3 regions of the Bacillus sp. WC2503 genome follow, and region 3 is predicted to be linked to each of the others. Evidence: riboswitches for the same ligand, from Rfam matches in the RefSeq annotation. Region 3 holds a riboswitch; each other region holds the start of a gene.
What was found. Region 3 has a riboswitch for S-adenosylmethionine ahead of ACUN26_RS03850 (YezD family protein). Riboswitches for the same ligand answer to the same signal wherever they lie in the genome.
Positions count from the first base shown of each region.

Region 1: linked by a shared signal. The riboswitch ahead of ACUN26_RS12555 (M20 family metallopeptidase) and the one ahead of ACUN26_RS03850 (YezD family protein) in region 3 are both predicted to bind S-adenosylmethionine.
Region 2: linked by a shared signal. The riboswitch ahead of ACUN26_RS00665 (sugar ABC transporter substrate-binding protein) and the one ahead of ACUN26_RS03850 (YezD family protein) in region 3 are both predicted to bind S-adenosylmethionine.

Region 1 is NZ_JBQYMD010000001.1:2,449,494-2,455,275, reverse strand. It holds gene ACUN26_RS12560 (AAA domain-containing protein) at 1-1,409, shown strand, start outside; SAM riboswitch class I at 1,485-1,586, shown strand; gene ACUN26_RS12555 (M20 family metallopeptidase) at 1,675-2,880, shown strand; gene ACUN26_RS12550 (Lrp/AsnC family transcriptional regulator) at 3,050-3,490, opposite strand; gene ACUN26_RS12545 (SDR family oxidoreductase) at 3,658-4,422, shown strand; partial or broken gene ACUN26_RS12540 (MFS transporter) at 4,581-5,302, shown strand; partial or broken gene ACUN26_RS12535 (spore germination protein) at 5,550-5,782, shown strand, end outside.
Region 2 is NZ_JBQYMD010000001.1:115,903-121,684, forward strand. It holds gene ACUN26_RS00655 (ABC transporter permease) at 1-113, opposite strand, end outside; gene ACUN26_RS00660 (sugar ABC transporter ATP-binding protein) at 97-1,584, opposite strand; gene ACUN26_RS00665 (sugar ABC transporter substrate-binding protein) at 1,581-2,693, opposite strand; SAM riboswitch class I at 2,782-2,887, opposite strand; gene ACUN26_RS00670 (NCS2 family permease) at 2,979-4,280, opposite strand; gene ACUN26_RS00675 (SDR family oxidoreductase) at 4,483-5,349, shown strand; gene ACUN26_RS00680 (L,D-transpeptidase) at 5,418-5,782, shown strand, end outside.
Region 3 is NZ_JBQYMD010000001.1:710,244-716,025, reverse strand. It holds gene ACUN26_RS03870 (nitrite/sulfite reductase) at 1-1,280, opposite strand, end outside; gene cysC (adenylyl-sulfate kinase) at 1,373-1,984, opposite strand; gene sat (sulfate adenylyltransferase) at 1,997-3,133, opposite strand; gene ACUN26_RS03855 (phosphoadenylyl-sulfate reductase) at 3,172-3,876, opposite strand; gene ACUN26_RS03850 (YezD family protein) at 3,963-4,106, opposite strand; SAM riboswitch class I at 4,180-4,288, opposite strand; gene lysA (diaminopimelate decarboxylase) at 4,453-5,769, opposite strand.

The DNA.
Region 1 (5,782 bases), 1.7 Mb from region 3:
AAATTGAAAGTGATCTTCGAAAGCAAAAAGCGAAAATTAAAGAAGTAGAAAAAGAATATATTGAAAATGCGAAAGTAATTGGTGCGACTTTATCAAAATGTGCCATTGATTCACTTATTTATGAGCGTACATTTGATTTAGTTGTCGTAGATGAAGTGAGTATGGCGTTCGTTCCGCAAATCGCATTAGCTGCTTCACTCGGAAAACGTATCGTCGTTTGTGGTGACTTTTTACAGTTACCTCCGATTGCGATGGCGAATCATGAACTCGTTCGGAAATGGCTCGGCGAAGATATGTTTTATCATGCCGGCATTGTTGATTCTGTAAATAAATCAGAAGCACATCCCAACCTTTTTATGTTGCAGGAACAAAGACGTATGCATGCGGACATATCGAAGTTTACGAATTCATTTATTTATAAAAATAGAGTATACGATCATCCGTCTGTTTCAGAGCGTAAAGAACTTGCACAGTTACAGCCGTTCGCAAATGAGGCGAGTGTTTTATTTGATACGAGTTTAATGGGAGCATTTTCGTTAAAAGATGCTGCTTCGGGTTCTCGTTTTAATATTATGTCTGGTTTAGTAGCGATGCAAATGATGTTAATCGGACTGCTAGATGGTGTGCAATCGATCGGTGTGGTTACGCCTTACAGGGCGCAGTCACGCTTTTTATCAACGTGTATCAGGGAAATGTTGCAGAGAACGAAATATCAAAACATACCAGTATTAGCGGCGACAGTTCATAAGTTTCAAGGTTCTGAAAGAGATATGATGATCTTTGATACTGTTGATAGTTATCCACAAGAACGACCTGGTGTGTTATTCTTTGACCATAAAAACCATCGCCTCGTCAATGTAGCAGTAACGAGAGCGAGAGGGAAGTTCATTCAATTATCGGATTGCCATTATATGCGTAAAAATCTTTCGAGAAAACAAGCCTTATCACAATTAACAGCTCATATAGAACGTCACGGGGATGTGTATGATCGCACGACATCCAGACAATTATGGGAGCGGAAAATATCGAAACGATTACGCTGGTTTATGGAAATGAATCTGGAGGAAACGAAAGGGCTATTAAAAGATATTTTAGCTGCAAAACGAAAAATCATTATTTCACTTCCAAGTACGAAGCAAGTAGATAAACGAGTATGGCAAGCGTTAATGCGTACAAATGCACAAATAACGGTTTATAGTGATGGACCAGTTCCGTTAAAAAACGTAAAGTTACAAAGACAAAATAAAGCATTCCCATTTGTATTAATCGATGATGAAATCTTTTGGGCAGGGGCACCACTCACATCTCAAATGATGTTTGAAGGTAGTACGGAATTTCCGTACATATGTGCAAGACTACAAGCACCTGAGACAATTGGTGTATTAAAAGGATTTTTAGATATTCGGTAAATTCGGATAGGAATTCCTTGACTTTTGCTTGGGATGAACTTAGAATGAAAATAATTTAATACAATTTTATGAAAATTCTTATCACGAGAGGTTGAGGGACTGGCCCTATGACACCTCGGCAGCGGATTCTTTACGAATACTGTGCCAATTCCAGCAAGGTAACTTGAAAGATAAGAAAGAAGCTCATTTTGACTGTATATACAGAAGCCTCTTTCTATCCTTTAGAAAGAGGCTTTTTTACGTGAAAATAAAAGGAGGAAGAAAAATGGGAGCGACAAGAGTAACGTCACAAAGAAAAACAATTGAAGAGAGCATAGAAAGAAATAAGGAAAAGTACATAAAAACAAGTCATGATATTCATGCGAATCCAGAGATTGGTAATCAAGAATTTTATGCATCAAGAACGTTAAGTTTATTACTAGGTAGTGCTGGTTTTCAGCTGCAGCATAATATAGCTGGGCATGAAACAGGTTTTATCGCACGAAAAAGTTCAGGAAAACAAGGACCAGTTATCGCATTTTTAGCGGAATATGATGCTTTACCAGGACTCGGTCATGCGTGTGGTCACAATTTAATTGGCACAATTAGCGTTGCAGCAGCAATCGCATTATCAGAAACGCTTGAAGAAATCGGCGGAGAAGTTGTCGTGTTTGGAACACCAGCAGAAGAGGGCGGGCCTAATGGTAGCGCAAAGTCGAGTTATGTAAAAGCTGGGTTATTTAAAAACATTGATGCGGCGCTTATGATTCATCCGAGCGGAAAGACAGCGACGACGAACCCTTCACTAGCAGTCGATCCACTTGATTTTCATTTTTACGGAAAAACAGCTCATGCCGCAGCTTCACCTGAAGAAGGGATTAACGCATTAGATGCGGTGATTCAGCTTTACAACAGTATTAATGCACTTCGCCAACAACTTCCCTTAGACGTGAAAATTCATGGCGTCATTACAGAAGGCGGAAAAGCACCTAATATTATTCCTGACTATGCCGCAGCAAGGTTCTTCATCCGTGCAGCTACGCGAAAAAGATGTGCGGAAGTAACAGAAAAAGTAAGAAATATAGCACAAGGAGCAGCGTTAGCAACAGGTGCAAAAGTAAAAATTCATCAATTCCAAAATGAAATTGATGAACTACTCGTAACAAAAACATATAACGACATCGTAGCGGAAGAACTAGAACTACTAGGTGAAGAAGTAAATCGTAAAGAAAGAATCGGCATCGGCTCAACCGACGCCGGAAACGTCAGCCAAGTCGTACCGACCATTCACCCGTACATTAAAATAGGTCCAGATGACTTAATTGCGCATACGAATGAATTTAGAGAAGCAGCCCGTTCAGAATTAGGAGACAAAGCGCTAATTACATCTGCAAAAGCATTAGCAAATACGGCGTATCGATTAATTACGGAAGAAGGGTTGTTAGAGAAGGTGAAGGAAGAGTTTAGAGAGGCGCAGAGGAATCAGGGATAAGGGGATTAAGGTGCTCTTTTCGAATAACAATCTAATTAATAAGTAGAGATATCAAAAAAGAACATTGAAATATCAATGTTCTTTTTTGTTTACTAATCATTGATTTTGTTGGTTTTTCTCATAAAGGAAAAACTTTTACTGTTAGCAGGAGATAATACGTATCCCTTTATCAGAACGACAATTTCTCCTCAAACTCACTCTTTAAAACAATTAAAGGAGATGATAATCCGAATTGCATTAACGAGTCTAAAAATGTAGCGAGAGAATCCATCGAATCGCTCATGACCTTCATCATATAATTAAATTCCCCGCTAATTCGGTATAAATCTGTTACTTCAGGAGCGGCATTACAATATTGGATAAAATCAGAGCATTGGCTCGTTTTAAACATGATGAATGCTTGAATGTTTTTATTAATTTTGGAAGGCTCAAATTTTGTTCGGTAAGCTGCGATAACTCCTTGATCTTCAAGTTTATTCATACGTTCCTTTACAGCAGGCTGCGTCATGGATATAATCCGTCCTATTTCTGAAACAGAAATTCTTGCATTTTCATACAACAAGTTCATAATTTTATGGTCGATTTCATCCAATTTTACTGCGTTTTGCATTGTGTAGCCTCCTTATTATATTTTTTAAGTGAATCACAAATTATAACTATAATATCATAAGTGAACGAACTAAATTACCTATAAATCTATATTTAAAATGATTGGTGTTTGCATGAAAATATAAGTATAGGTTTTTATCAAACGGAAATTTAGGAAGGATGGAAAAAATGAAGAATCTTGATGGGAAAGTAGCGTTAGTAACAGGAGCGAGTCGCGGCATTGGCCGTGCCATTGCAATGAGATTGGCGAAAGATGGTGCATTAGTTGCGATTCACTACGGCCGAAATAAAACAGCTGCAGATGAAACGATTAGTGAGATTGAATCCAATGGAGGAAAAGCGTTCATAATTGAAGCTGAGCTCAATTCAATGGATGGTGTCAAAAAGCTAGTAGAACAATTAAAAAATGAATTACAAATAAGAGTTGGTACATCAGAGATTGATATTTTAGTAAACAATGCAGGGATAGGTACACAAGGAACGATTGAAAATACGACAGAAGAAGTTTTTGATGAAATTATGGCCGTAAATATTAAGGCGCCATTCTTTTTAATTCAGCAAACATTACCGTTACTACGAGCAGAGGGGCGCGTTATTAACATTTCATCAGCTGAAGTAAGACTTGGTTTTACAGGATCCATTGCATACGGTTTAAGTAAAGGTGCACTAAATACGATGACACTTCCTCTAGCTAAACAACTTGGAGAAAGAGGTATAACAGTGAATACAATTATGCCTGGATATACGAAGACTGATATGAATGTGAAATTGCTAGATAATCCGGAAATACGAAATTTTGCTACGAATTCATCTGTGTTTGGACGAATAGGGCAAGTTGAAGATATTGCAGATGCAGTAGCATTCCTTGCTTCTTCTGATAGCCGCTGGGTAACGGGGCAGATTATAGATGTTTCTGGAGGGTTTTGTTTATAGGGGCACTACTCCATACCCATCAAGCTAATCAAGTAAATTACTAGATATGAAACGATCCTTGTTTCAGTCTGAACAAGTTATCAAAGGAACAGTAGAGTCTATTTGTGGCGCTTAGTGCGCTCTTTTTTCGCATTATTTTTGTACCAATCATTACAATTATGAATAAGGAGTGTTTTTATGCCATCGATTATTTATTAGCTTTAGCAATCTTTTGTATGACTACATCAGAATTTATGGTTGCAGGTATGATGAATGAACTTGCTCTTGCATTCCAGGTTTCTGTATCATCTATTGGTATTTAATTTCAGCTTATGCAGGAGCAATGGTAATAGGAGGCCCCATTTTAACTGCAATCCTCTTACGGATGCGCAGCAAACAAGCATTATTGTTTTTAATGTTCGTATTTTTAATTGGTCAATCGCTCGGAGCTATTGCTTGGAACTATAATATTATGATGATTTCACGTATTATAACTGGTATTGCTTCAGCTTTTGGAGTTGCGATTTCCTTTTCTGCAACATTGGTTCACTCTGATTCAAGGGGAAAAGCTGCATCAATTGTACTTGCAGGTTTAATGTTCTCAACTGTATTAGGTTTACCTATAACAACCGTTATTTCGCAATATTTTGGCTGGCGTATTAGTTTTGGGGCAGTTTCGGTTCTTGTGCTAGTATCAGGGATTATGATTCAACGGTTGTTACCATCATCTTCAAATAAAGAGCAATTAAATTGGAAAGACGAACTTCTGCAATTTAAGAATATTCATCTTTGGGCAGCGTACGTAACAAGTATGTTCATTATTGGTGGTACGTTTGCAGCATTTAGTTATTTCACTCCGATCTTTACAAATGTCACAGGCTTTTCAAGTGCAAGTACGCCATCCTTTCCTATGATTCTACAGAAAGAATAGCGTATTTTTTCATTTTAAGGAAATTTAGTTTTACTAGCTTGGTAGTATCACACATCCATCAACTTAAAGGACTATTTTTGAACTTGATTTTTATGAAATATGCACCCGAAAATTTATAGTAATAATTCTAATGTTACCTCTCTAGTTAGTAGGATATTTTTTCTTAATATATGCATACTAAACATATTATAAAAAGTACATAGAAAGTGAGAGAATCATGGCTAAATTTTTGAGGCGTTTAAAATATAGAGATAATCCTAAGTCATTTCCAATACGAGACAATACTCATTTTCAGGAAAAAAATATTGAAGACGCCCTCTTAGACGCTGATTTAACCAAAAAACATAGCTAATATTCAGAATATATTTCGTCAAGCGCCTGATTTAGTAATTCGGCGGTTTCAAATAACAGTAGATGGATTAGAAGCAGTTTTAGTATATTTGTCTGGAT
Region 2 (5,782 bases), 590 kb from region 3:
ACGATAGAGAAGAAAATTGTAACACCTATAATGATAGCAATCGTACTAAATTGATAAAAAAGATGAGTAGGTAAATATAGTTTCTTAGTTTTTGTTTTATGAACGAGATTCAATGGAATAACTCCCTTCAGATAAATGTAAAAGCTGTTCAGGAGATAGTTCGTTTGGTAAGTATTCACCTACAAATTCTCCGTTTGCCAGTATAAGAATGCGATCAGCGATATGTAGTGCTTCATCTTGTTCTCCTGTGAAGTAAATTACGGAACTCCCGTTTTCAGTAATGTTACGAATGAATTGAAAAATGTCTTGTTTTGCAGCTATGTCTACACCTTTAGTTGGCTCGTCTAAAAGAAAGAGATTCGGTTTGAATCCATGCCACTTTGCAATCGAGACTTTTTGTTGATTTCCACCGCTAAGTGAATGAATAAAGGCTTTTGGGTCATTCGGTGAAATGCTGAAAGAAGAAATTGCCGCAGTAGCATTATTTAATTCGGTTTGTTTTCGTCTCCAACCTGATTGGTGTAAATTCGTGTGGCTTATAATATCTTCCGAAAGAAATACGCCTTGTTTTCTTCTTTCTTCTGGTACAAGTGCGATTTTCGCTTTAATCGCATCTCGCGGTGTTTTAATCGTTATATTTTGACCGTTTATTTCTGCGTGATAAGTATGATGAGCACCAAATAACGTTTCAGCAAGTGTTGTTTTGCCACTGCCAATTAATCCGTATATCACAACAGTTTCACCTTTCCGTACGGTGAGAGAAAGGGGAGAATGGTTTTTGTGTAATGGAAGTTCTTGTACTTTAAAGAATTCTTCGTTCCCTCGTTTTGGTGCTGCATTAATAGGAAGTGTAAGTTGTTTTCCAGTCATCGATTCTACAATTTGTTGATCTGTAACCTTTGTAATCGCATCAAAAAGTGCGACTTTACCATTATGTAATACAGTTACATCATCCGCGAAATTTCGAATCTCTGATAAACGATGAGAAATTAAGATGATGCCAATTCCTTTTGATGTTAAATCTTTTAATAGTTGCCCGAAGGTTTCAATTTCTTTCGGTCCAAGAGAAGAAGTAGGCTCATCTAATAAAAGATAATTTGTATTGTTGGATAAAGCTCTTGCGATAAGAAGTAATTGTTTTTCATGTAATGAGCAGTTTGAAACATCTTCAAAAATATTTAAATCAGCCTGTACAGTTTGCAAATGTTGTTTAGCGAGTGCGACTAATTTTGACTTTGAAAATAGTACTTTATTTTGCATTGCTAAATGATCGATAAGTACATTTTCTAATACAGATAATCCCGGAATAAGTCCGTGGTCTACTTCTTGTGTTACGAAAGAAATACCGTGCTTTTTTGCATCGCGTGGCGAAGGAAAGGAAACAGACTGATTATCAATTTTTATATCGCCAGCAACTGGTTGAATTTCACCAGTTGCTATTTTCAGTAGAGTACTTTTCCCAGCACCGTTCATTCCTAGTAGGGCATGAACTTTTCCTTTTTGAATATGGATAGAAACATCTTCTAGAACAGGTGTAGCGGCATGATAAGAATGTGTAATGTTTTGAAGAGAGAATGTCATCATTTTTTCTCCTTCTCTAATTTTTTCATCCAAGGAGAATACGCATCTTTCGAGTCTCCCCAACCGTTTATATGTTTTGATAATTGATCCATTGTTATATTTTCTTTTGGTAAACTATTTTTCTTTACTAAATAAGGTTCTAGTGAATAAATATCTGGCGTTTGTTCACCGGCAATTTTTTTGTATAAGAATCGTACTTGAACTTTCCCTACTTCAGCTGGATCCGTTGCAGCCGTAGCAGACCAAGGTGAGTTTTCTTTTTGCATAAGTTGTAAATCTTCATTACTTAAGTCAATGCTGTATACTTTTATATCTGTACGACCAGCTTGTTCAAGTGCTTTAACAGCTCCTTTAGCAAACTCATCCCACGAAGCGAAAATGGCTTGTAAATCTCCTTCTTTCGGATATTTTTTTAGTAAAGCTTCTACTTGTGTTTGTGTATCAAGTGGTGTGTTATTACTAGCAGTACCGAATCGCGCAACTTCTTTTATATTTGGATACCGTTTATAAAAAGCATCAATGATAACGTTACGACGTTCCATTGGAGCAAATCCGCCAACCCATACGACTGCGATATTTCCTTGTCCATTCAAATCTTCTGCTAACGTTTTTAATGATTTCCATGCAAGACTATAGTCATCTTGATCAATAATCGTTACACCTGGTAAGCGTAGATCGTTATCAAACGCGACTACGGGAATGTTCGCCTGTAACGCTTTTTCTACCCCAGGTTTTAATGCTTCAGATCGGCCATGATCAATTAAAATACCATCCACTTTTGAATTAATAGCAGTATCTAAATTTGCAGCCATTTTTGCTAAATCGTTATCAGAATTGTAGACTTGTACACTACCGCCAAATAGCTCGACTTGTTTTTTGACGCCCTCAATATATTGAGAGGAAAAAGTTCCGATAGACATTTGCATAATTAATGCGATTTTTAATGGCTTTTTTATTTGCTTTGGAATTTCTGTTTGTAAATGATTTTCAACTGTTGTAGTTACTTTTTTCACCGTTTGTTGCTTTTGTGAAGAGATAGCATCTTGTTCATTTGTACAAGCCGTCAATGTAAGTAATAGAAAAATAAGTACGATGGAACACAATTTTTTCATAAAAAAATCCCTCCTAAACTAAGAAGAGAGGGGAGGGAGTGAAAATAAAAAACGCCTTTTCATATAGAAAAGACGTCTTATCATATTACTCTTATCTTTCAACACAACGTGTTGTAAGAATTAGCACCGTGCCCATAAATGGGTCGGTTGCCGGGCTTCGTAGGGCTCATCCCTCCACCTGCTCTTGATAAGACATCGAATATTTAACTATTTTGAATTATTCCATGATTCTGTACAGTTGTCAAATGTTTTTTGAAAATAAAAAATCCCTCAGAAAGAGGGATTTTAATGTGGTAAGAATATCAATTGATAAGCGAACAAGATTCCGAATACATACACAAGTGGGTGAACAGAACGGAATTTACCTTTTGCCACTTTCATAAGTGGGTATGAAATAAATCCAAGTGCGATACCTGTTGCGATACTTGATGTAAGTGGCATGCTTAAGATTACTAAGAATGCTGGGAATGCTTCATCAAATGAATCCCAATCGATGTGGCGAACTGAACCCATCATAAGACTACCAACGATAATTAGTGATGGTGCAGTAATAGCTGATACACCAGATACAGCGCTCACTAATGGTCCAAAGAAAGCTGCTAATGCGAATAGAACAGCTACTGTAACTGTTGTTAAACCAGTACGGCCACCAGCTGCAACACCAGCAGAAGATTCAATGTAAGCTGTTGATGGTGTTGTTCCGAACATAGAACCGATTGTTGCTGAGAATGAGTCAGATAGAAGAGCTCGTCCTGCTTTTGGAAGCTTTCCGTCTTTCATAAATCCACCTTGTTGCGCAACGCCAAGTAGTGTACCTGTTGTATCGAATAGTGTAACAAGGAAGAATGAGAATACAACGCCGTATAATCCGTAGTTAATTACATCAGATACAGCAGTAATTGGATTTGATACGATAATTCCTTCTGGTAATCCAGGCATTGATGTAACACCGTTTGAGAACGTTAATTGTCCTGTGAAGAAAGCGATAAGACCAGTTAATAGCATGCCGATAAATAGCGCACCATTTACATTTAAAGACATAAGGACAATTGTAATTCCAAGTCCAGCTAATGCTAGTAGAACTGGAGCAGAGTGAAGATCACCAAGTCCAACTAAGTTTGCATCGTTTTTTGTAACGATACCTGTTAAACGTAAACCGATAAAGGCGATAAATAGTCCGATACCAGCAGTAATTGCGTGTTTTAAGTTTTCAGGAATGGCTTCCATTAATTTTGTACGGAAAGATGTGAATGATAACAAAATTAAAATCATACCTGCTACGAATACAGCAGAGAATGCAATTGCGAAAGTCATGCCTTCATGAGCTTTTACAACAGAGTAAGAGAAGTAAGCATTTAATCCCATACCTGGTGCAATTGCGATTGGTAAGTTTGTAAAGATCGCCATAAATAATGTTCCGACAACAGCAGCGATAATTGTTGCTGTAAATGCTTGTTCAAATGGAACACCTGCATCCCCAAGGATGACAGGGTTTACGACAATGATATATGCCATTGTTAAGAAGGTAATAATACCTGCCATAATTTCAGTTTTAATAGAAGTTTTATGTTTTGAAAGGTTAAACATATAAACATCCTTTCTGTTTACGAATAATTTTCACAACAGTTATATATAATATTCGTTTTTTAACTATTTTGCAATAGTTTTGTATAAAAAGTTTACAACAATTCATATTTTGTGTCTTAAATTCGAATATTAATCGTAAAACTATGTGTGAATTGTAGTTTTTTATTGTGCACATGATAAGGAAAAGGAGCTGAAGGAAGTTATGCCACAGCAAAAAAGCTTTTTAACAATGCCAGCCCAACATCAAAATAAACAGCCTGGTATTGAATCATTAATGAATCCACTTCCGCAGTTTGAAGATCCCAATTATAAGGGAAGTGAAAAGTTAAAGGGGAAGAATGTGTTAATTACAGGGGGAGATAGCGGGATTGGACGAGCTGTTTCCATCGCTTTTGCAAAAGAGGGTGCAAATATTGCAATTGCTTATTTAGATGAGGAGGAGGATGCGAATGAGACGAAACAACGTGTTGAAAAAGAAGGTGTAAAGTGTGTATTACTACCGGGAGATTTAAGTAATGAACAACATTGTAAAGATATTGTGGAAGAGACTGTTTCGCAGTTAGGTGGTTTAAATATTGTTGTGAATAACGTCGCACAGCAATATCCGCAGCAAGGACTAGAATATATTACAGCAGAACAGCTAGAAAAAACATTCCGTATCAATATTTTTTCTTATTTTCACGTTACGAAAGCAGCACTTTCTCACTTCAAACAAGGGGATGTCATTATAAATACGGCGTCTATCGTTGCATATGAAGGAAATGAAACTTTAATTGATTATTCTGCAACGAAAGGAGCTATCGTTGCTTTTACAAGATCTCTCTCTCAATCGTTAGTGCAAAAAGGAATTCGTGTAAATGGTGTTGCGCCAGGCCCGATTTGGACACCTCTTATTCCATCGAGCTTTGGTGAGAAGAAAGTGTCACAGTTTGGAAGCAATGTTCCGATGCAAAGACCTGGTCAGCCATATGAATTAGCACCAGCATACGTATACTTAGCATCGGACGATTCATCTTATGTTACGGGGCAAATGATACATGTAAACGGAGGCGTTATCGTAAATGGATAGTTTTCATTTATAAGAGCAAAGTAAAGCTAATTGCATTTATTATGATGTTAGTGCTAGGGAGGATTTAGATGAAAAAAGTATTGTTTATCGTAATCCTATTTTTCTGCCTACCAGCTAGCGTTTTTGCTAATACAGATCATTTAATATTAGTTAATCTTACGACGAATCAGCTGTCTTTCTTTGAAGAAGGAAACTATACGAGAACGTTTCCGATAACGACTGGAAGAGATCGTACACCTACGCCAGAAGGTAATTTTTGTATTATAACTAAATATAAAAATAAAGAATACCATCGAAAAAAGATACGTGGTGGTGCACCAAACAACCCTCTCGGTACGAGGTGGCTTGGACTAGATAAAAAGGAATATGCGATTCACGGGACAAATCGGGAATGGACGATTGGAAGTAGGGAATCAAATGGTTGTATTCGCAT
Region 3 (5,782 bases):
ACATCAAGTGCAATTTCTGTATCTAAGTATTCTGCAATTTTCCGTAATCTTTCTTTCGTTTCTACTAGAGCAAGATTGCAATATTCAATACCAGTACATGAAACCGCATGACCAATAAATGATTTCGGACTTGCAGATATCGCTTCAAACAACGGTTCACTTAATAAACCCGTTACATTTTCTGGTGGAACATTCGGAATGATGAAGTTTTGTGAGTTACACGTACGAATTTGTCCATTTCCATACTGCTTTGCAATTCTTGCAATCTCAAACATTTCTTTTGCATGTAAACGACCTACCGGCACATTAAAACCGACATATTTTAATCCATCTTGTTTTTGATCTTGAACACCATAAAAATAGCCTGCATTCCATCCTTTAAGTGCACTTTCTCCTTTACTTTGCAATGGTCCTGTATACTCTATTAGTTTCTCTTTAAATTTCTCTGCTCCCCAGTCTGCAACAAGAAATTTCAAACGAGCTAAATGACGTTTCTCGCGATATCCAAAATCACGGAATATAGTAGCAATCCCAATTGCTACCGCCTTCACTTCTTCTGGTAAAACGAACACATCTAATTCATCAGCTAAATATGGACGGGCTGATAATCCACCGCCTACTTTTATATGAAAACCAACTTTTTTCTCACCATCTATTTCTTTCGTAGCAGGTGTAAATGCAACACAGTTAATCTCTGCGTTTGCCGAGTTATAAACGTTAGAACTAATAGACATTTTAAATTTACGTGGTAAGTTAGAAAACTCTTCATTATGTTGGAAATAGTCATATACCTCCTTCACAATATGCGTTGTATCAAACAGTTCATTCGCATCAATTCCTGCAAGTGGATTACCTGTAATATTACGTGTTATATCACCACACGCCCCTGCTGAAGATAACCCAACTCTTGCTAATCTTTTAAAAATATCTGGCATTTGCTGAATTTCTAACCAGTGAAACTGAATCGCCTGTCTTGTCGTAATATCTATTACATCACGTCCATAATCCTCAGCGATAGAAGCAAGCACTTCCGCCTGCGCATTTGTAATAATCCCTGAAGGAATATTTACACGCATCATAAAATAGCCAGCTTCTTTCGGTCTTTGCAAATACAATCCTGCCCATTTAAATGCGTCCCACTCTTCTTTCGGAATAGATTCGAATCCATTTTCCGCATAGTAAGGAATATCATTAAAAATTTCCAAACCATCTTTTGCTAATTTATTTTTCTCAGTCTGATTTAATTTTTCATTATTAGCCCATACTTTTTCATAACTCATTTTTAAATCCCCCTATATAAAGTGAAACTTTAATCAACCCTCACCAATCGGGCATTTACAGCCTGCTCCAGCCGAATTTTGAGGTGGGCGTTTTACTTCCCAGCAAACAACGGGACAAAACTACGCTCTTGTAAGTACTTCACGATTTGTTCTGCACATTCTTCAATAGAATACTTGTGCGTTTCTACAATTAATTCCGCTCGATCTGGTTCCTCATACGGTGAATCAATACCTGTAAAATCTTTAATATCACCTTGTCTCGCTTTTTTGTATAACCCTTTTGGATCACGTTTTTCACACTCTTCAATTGGACATTTTACAAACACTTCTATAAACTCATCTGCCGCTAATAGATCCCTAACTTGTTTTCGATCTACTCGAAATGGTGAAATGAACGCTGTAAGAACAACAGTACCTTGATCTACAAATAGCTTCGCCACTTCGCCAATACGCCTTATATTCTCCATACGATCACTTTCAGAAAAACCTAAGTCTTTATTTAAACCATGGCGAATATTATCCCCATCTAACACATAATTTCCAATATTCTTTTCAAATAGTTTACGAGCAACCGCATTCGCTACTGTAGATTTACCCGAAGCTGATAAACCAGTAAACCAAATTACAAAACTATGATGCCCATTCTTCACTCTTCTCTCATTTTTCGAAACAGAAGCTGTGTGCCAAGTAATATTCGTATCCATCTCGTTCTCTCCCTATTCTGTTACTACTTCTTTTTTCAAACCTTTAATTAACACTTCCACTACTTCTTTACGACTAAATGTACTTGGCGGAATCTCACCATTTCTTAACATTTCTCTTACTTTTGTACCTGATAAAATGACACGGTCCTCTTTTCCATGCGGACACGTTTTCGTTGAAGCCATCGCTTCACATCTCGTACAGTAAAAGCTATGTTCAAAAAATAGCGGCGTAATCCCTAACTCTTCCACTGTAAAGTTCGTAAAGATTTCCTGCGCTTCGTATGTTCCGTAATAGTCTCCTACCCCAGCATGATCACGTCCTACAATAAAGTGGGTACACCCAAAATTCTTTCTTACCAATGCATGAAATATCGCTTCCCTTGGTCCTGCGTAGCGCATCGCTGCAGGAAATACACCTAAAAAGACACGATTTTTCGGATAATAGTTTTGAAGCAACACTTCGTAGCTTTCCATCCTTACATCAGCAGGAATATCATCTGACTTTGTTTCCCCAACGAGCGGATTTAAAAAGAGACCATCTACAATTTCAAGAGCAGATTTTTGAATATACTCATGGGCACGATGTACCGGATTTCTCGTTTGAAATCCAACTACTGTTTTCCAGCCACGTTTTTTAAATTCTTCTCTCGTTTCAATTGGGTCTAAATGATAAGAAGGAAATTGCTTATTTTCCAAGCGTTTTATAAGCGTAATAGCTCCTCCAACATAAACATCTGGTCGTTCATATAATTTTTTCACGCCTGGATGAGCCTCATCCGTCGTTTTATATACAAGTAAAGCTTCTTTTTCTTTATCAGGTGCAAAAATATCTTCTATTTGAATGACACCATATATATTTCTATCATTAACAAGTTTTACTTCCTCTCCAGCTTTCAGTCCCTCTGCTACTTCTTCTGTTACTGGCAATGTAATCGGTATACTCCATACGCTTCCATCTGCTAAACGAAGCGTTTCTACGACCGAATCATAGTCTTTTTTCCCTAAAAAACCAGTAAGCGGACTATATCCCCCTGTCGCTAGCAGTTCTAAATCACTTAATGCAATGTTGTCTAATTCAATTTCTTTTTCAATTTGTGATACGTCGTATGTCTCATCTACACGGTTTATTAATTCGTTTCTTGTAGTCATTTTCTATATCCCCTCTTAGCTTTATTTCAAGATACATCTTATTGGTAATGAAGACCGCATTCGGTTTTCATTTTCCCGGTCCACCTACCATCTCTTGAATCACCACCGGCACCTACAGGTAACGTACACTTCTCACACCCGATACTTGGATATCCAATATCATGTAATGGGTTGTATGGCAAGTTATGTTTGTATACATATCGCCATACTTCTTTCCACGTCCAATGAATAAGCGGACAAACTTTAATAGATTGAAAACGATGATCTTGATTTATAAACTTTGTATGCTTACGCGTTTCTGATTGTTCCCTTCTTAAGCCCGATATCCACGCTTTTTCCTCTGTAAGTGATTTTTCTAACGGCAAAATCTTCCTAATCTTACAACAGAGATTCGGATTGCTTTCCCATAGTTTCTCACCGTGCAACTTCGCTTGTTCATCGAGTGTAAGTTCCGGCTGTTTTTCTATAATATTTAATGAAGGAAATCGTTCTCTTACTTTTTGAATTAATTCATACGTTTCTTGAAAATGAACATTTGTATCCAAAAATACAACTTTAGCAGATGGATTTACTTGGTTTATAAGATGCAGTAAAACCATGCCTTCCACTCCGAAGCTACACGCGTATACAATTTCATCTTTATATTCTTTATAAGCCCAACTTAATACGGATAGCGCGCCTTTCGTTTCATCTTCCTCTGAAAATGAAACACGATTTTCTTCCCACGTTTCATACGTCAACATGTTTTTTCCCCCTGTAAAAGCAAAAAGACGGTTTTAATCTATTAAAATAGATTAAAACCGCCTCTAGTTTTTCTAGTCAGCGCTTTTCACTTTAAACGTACTTTTTCACTTTTCTCTAATTGAATTACTTTTCCATCTTGCACCACAATTGTAATTGAACCATATTTCATATCAGCAAGCATCGCTTGAATTTTCTCAGATACTTCATCAAAATGTTCCCGTACGCTCACGCGAACAGCCCCCCCTTTTTATTCATAAAAAAAATCTTTCCCATTTCGAAAAGACTGTTCGGTAATATATTTTACCTTATCTTTCAAAATGGATTCCATTTTGCTGGATTTAGCACCTTGCTTTCTATAAGCAGGTTGCCGAGCTTCTTCGGGCCAGTTCCCTCCGCTTCTCTTGATAAGCTTTGTATTTGTATTTTATCACAATTCTGATTTTTTTCAATCCTAGTTTTCCGATATATTTTAATTATTTTATTTTATCCCGCTATTTGCGGGCAATCCCCCCCCACTGATTATAGTTTCACTTTATAAAAAGGAATTGCCCATTCGAACAACTCCTTTTCCTTATTTAAACAAGCTCTTTAATACGTATGCGATCGTTCCCAATGATATTTTCGTACGTTTCACGTTCCACAACAATTTGCGATGTGCCACCTTTCGCAAAGACGACGGCTGGTCTCCGAATTCGATTATAATTATTCGCCATCGAGTACCCATATGCTCCCGTACAAGAAATTGCTAGTAAATCAGAAGAAGCAACTTTCGGTAGATTAATATCCCAAATTAGCATATCTCCACTCTCACAGCATTTCCCAGCAATTGAAACGAGTTCCTCATTCTCATCATTTCCTCGATTCGCTAACATCGCTTCGTAACGAGCGCTATATAAAGCCGGTCTTAAGTTATCTGTCATTCCACCATCGACGGATACATATTTCCGAATGCCAGGAATTTCTTTCACAGATCCAACTGTATAAATTGTCGTTCCCGCATCACCTACAATACTACGGCCTGGTTCAACCCATATTTCTGGCAATGGATATTCACATACTGTAAATTGTTCTCTCACTGCACTTGTTACAGCTCGCACATATGTCTCAAGAGTTAATGGTGTATCTGACTCTGTATAGCGTATTCCAAATCCTCCGCCTACATTTAATACTTTTACTACATAGTTCGTTTGCTCTCTCACCTCTTCCAAAAATTTACGAAGAACTTCAATCGCTCGAACAAAACCAGCCGTTTCAAATATTTGTGATCCGATATGTGAATGAATCCCTAACACATTATAATTTGATTTTTGTAAAGCAAGCCCAATTGCCTGCATCGCTTGACCATTTGAAACGCCAAATCCAAATTTTGAATCCTCTTGGCCTGTCGTAATATATTCATGTGTGTGCGCCTCTACTCCAGGCGTTACACGAATTAATATGTTTACAAATTTCCCATGTTGCATTGCTAAATCGTGTAAAACTTCTAATTCCAAGAAATTATCTACTACAAAACAACCGATATTCGCCTGAAGAGCCATCACTATCTCTTCTTCTGTTTTATTGTTTCCATGAAAATGAATACGTGATGCTGGAAATCCTGCTTGGAGCGCAGTATATAATTCCCCACCCGAAACAACATCTAATGACATGTTCTCTTCACGAGCTACTCGGCACATCTCCATGCACAAGAACGCCTTGCTTGCATATGCTACTTGATAAGAGAAACCACTTTCTTTAAAAGCACGATGAAACGCACGACATTTCCCTCGAATAGACTCTTCATCGTATACATAAAGTGGTGTTCCGTATTGTTTTGCTAGCTGCGTCGTATCGCACCCTCCAATTTCTAAGTGTCCTTGCCCATTGATTCGGCTTGTGCCGTGTAAATACATTTGAATTCCTCCC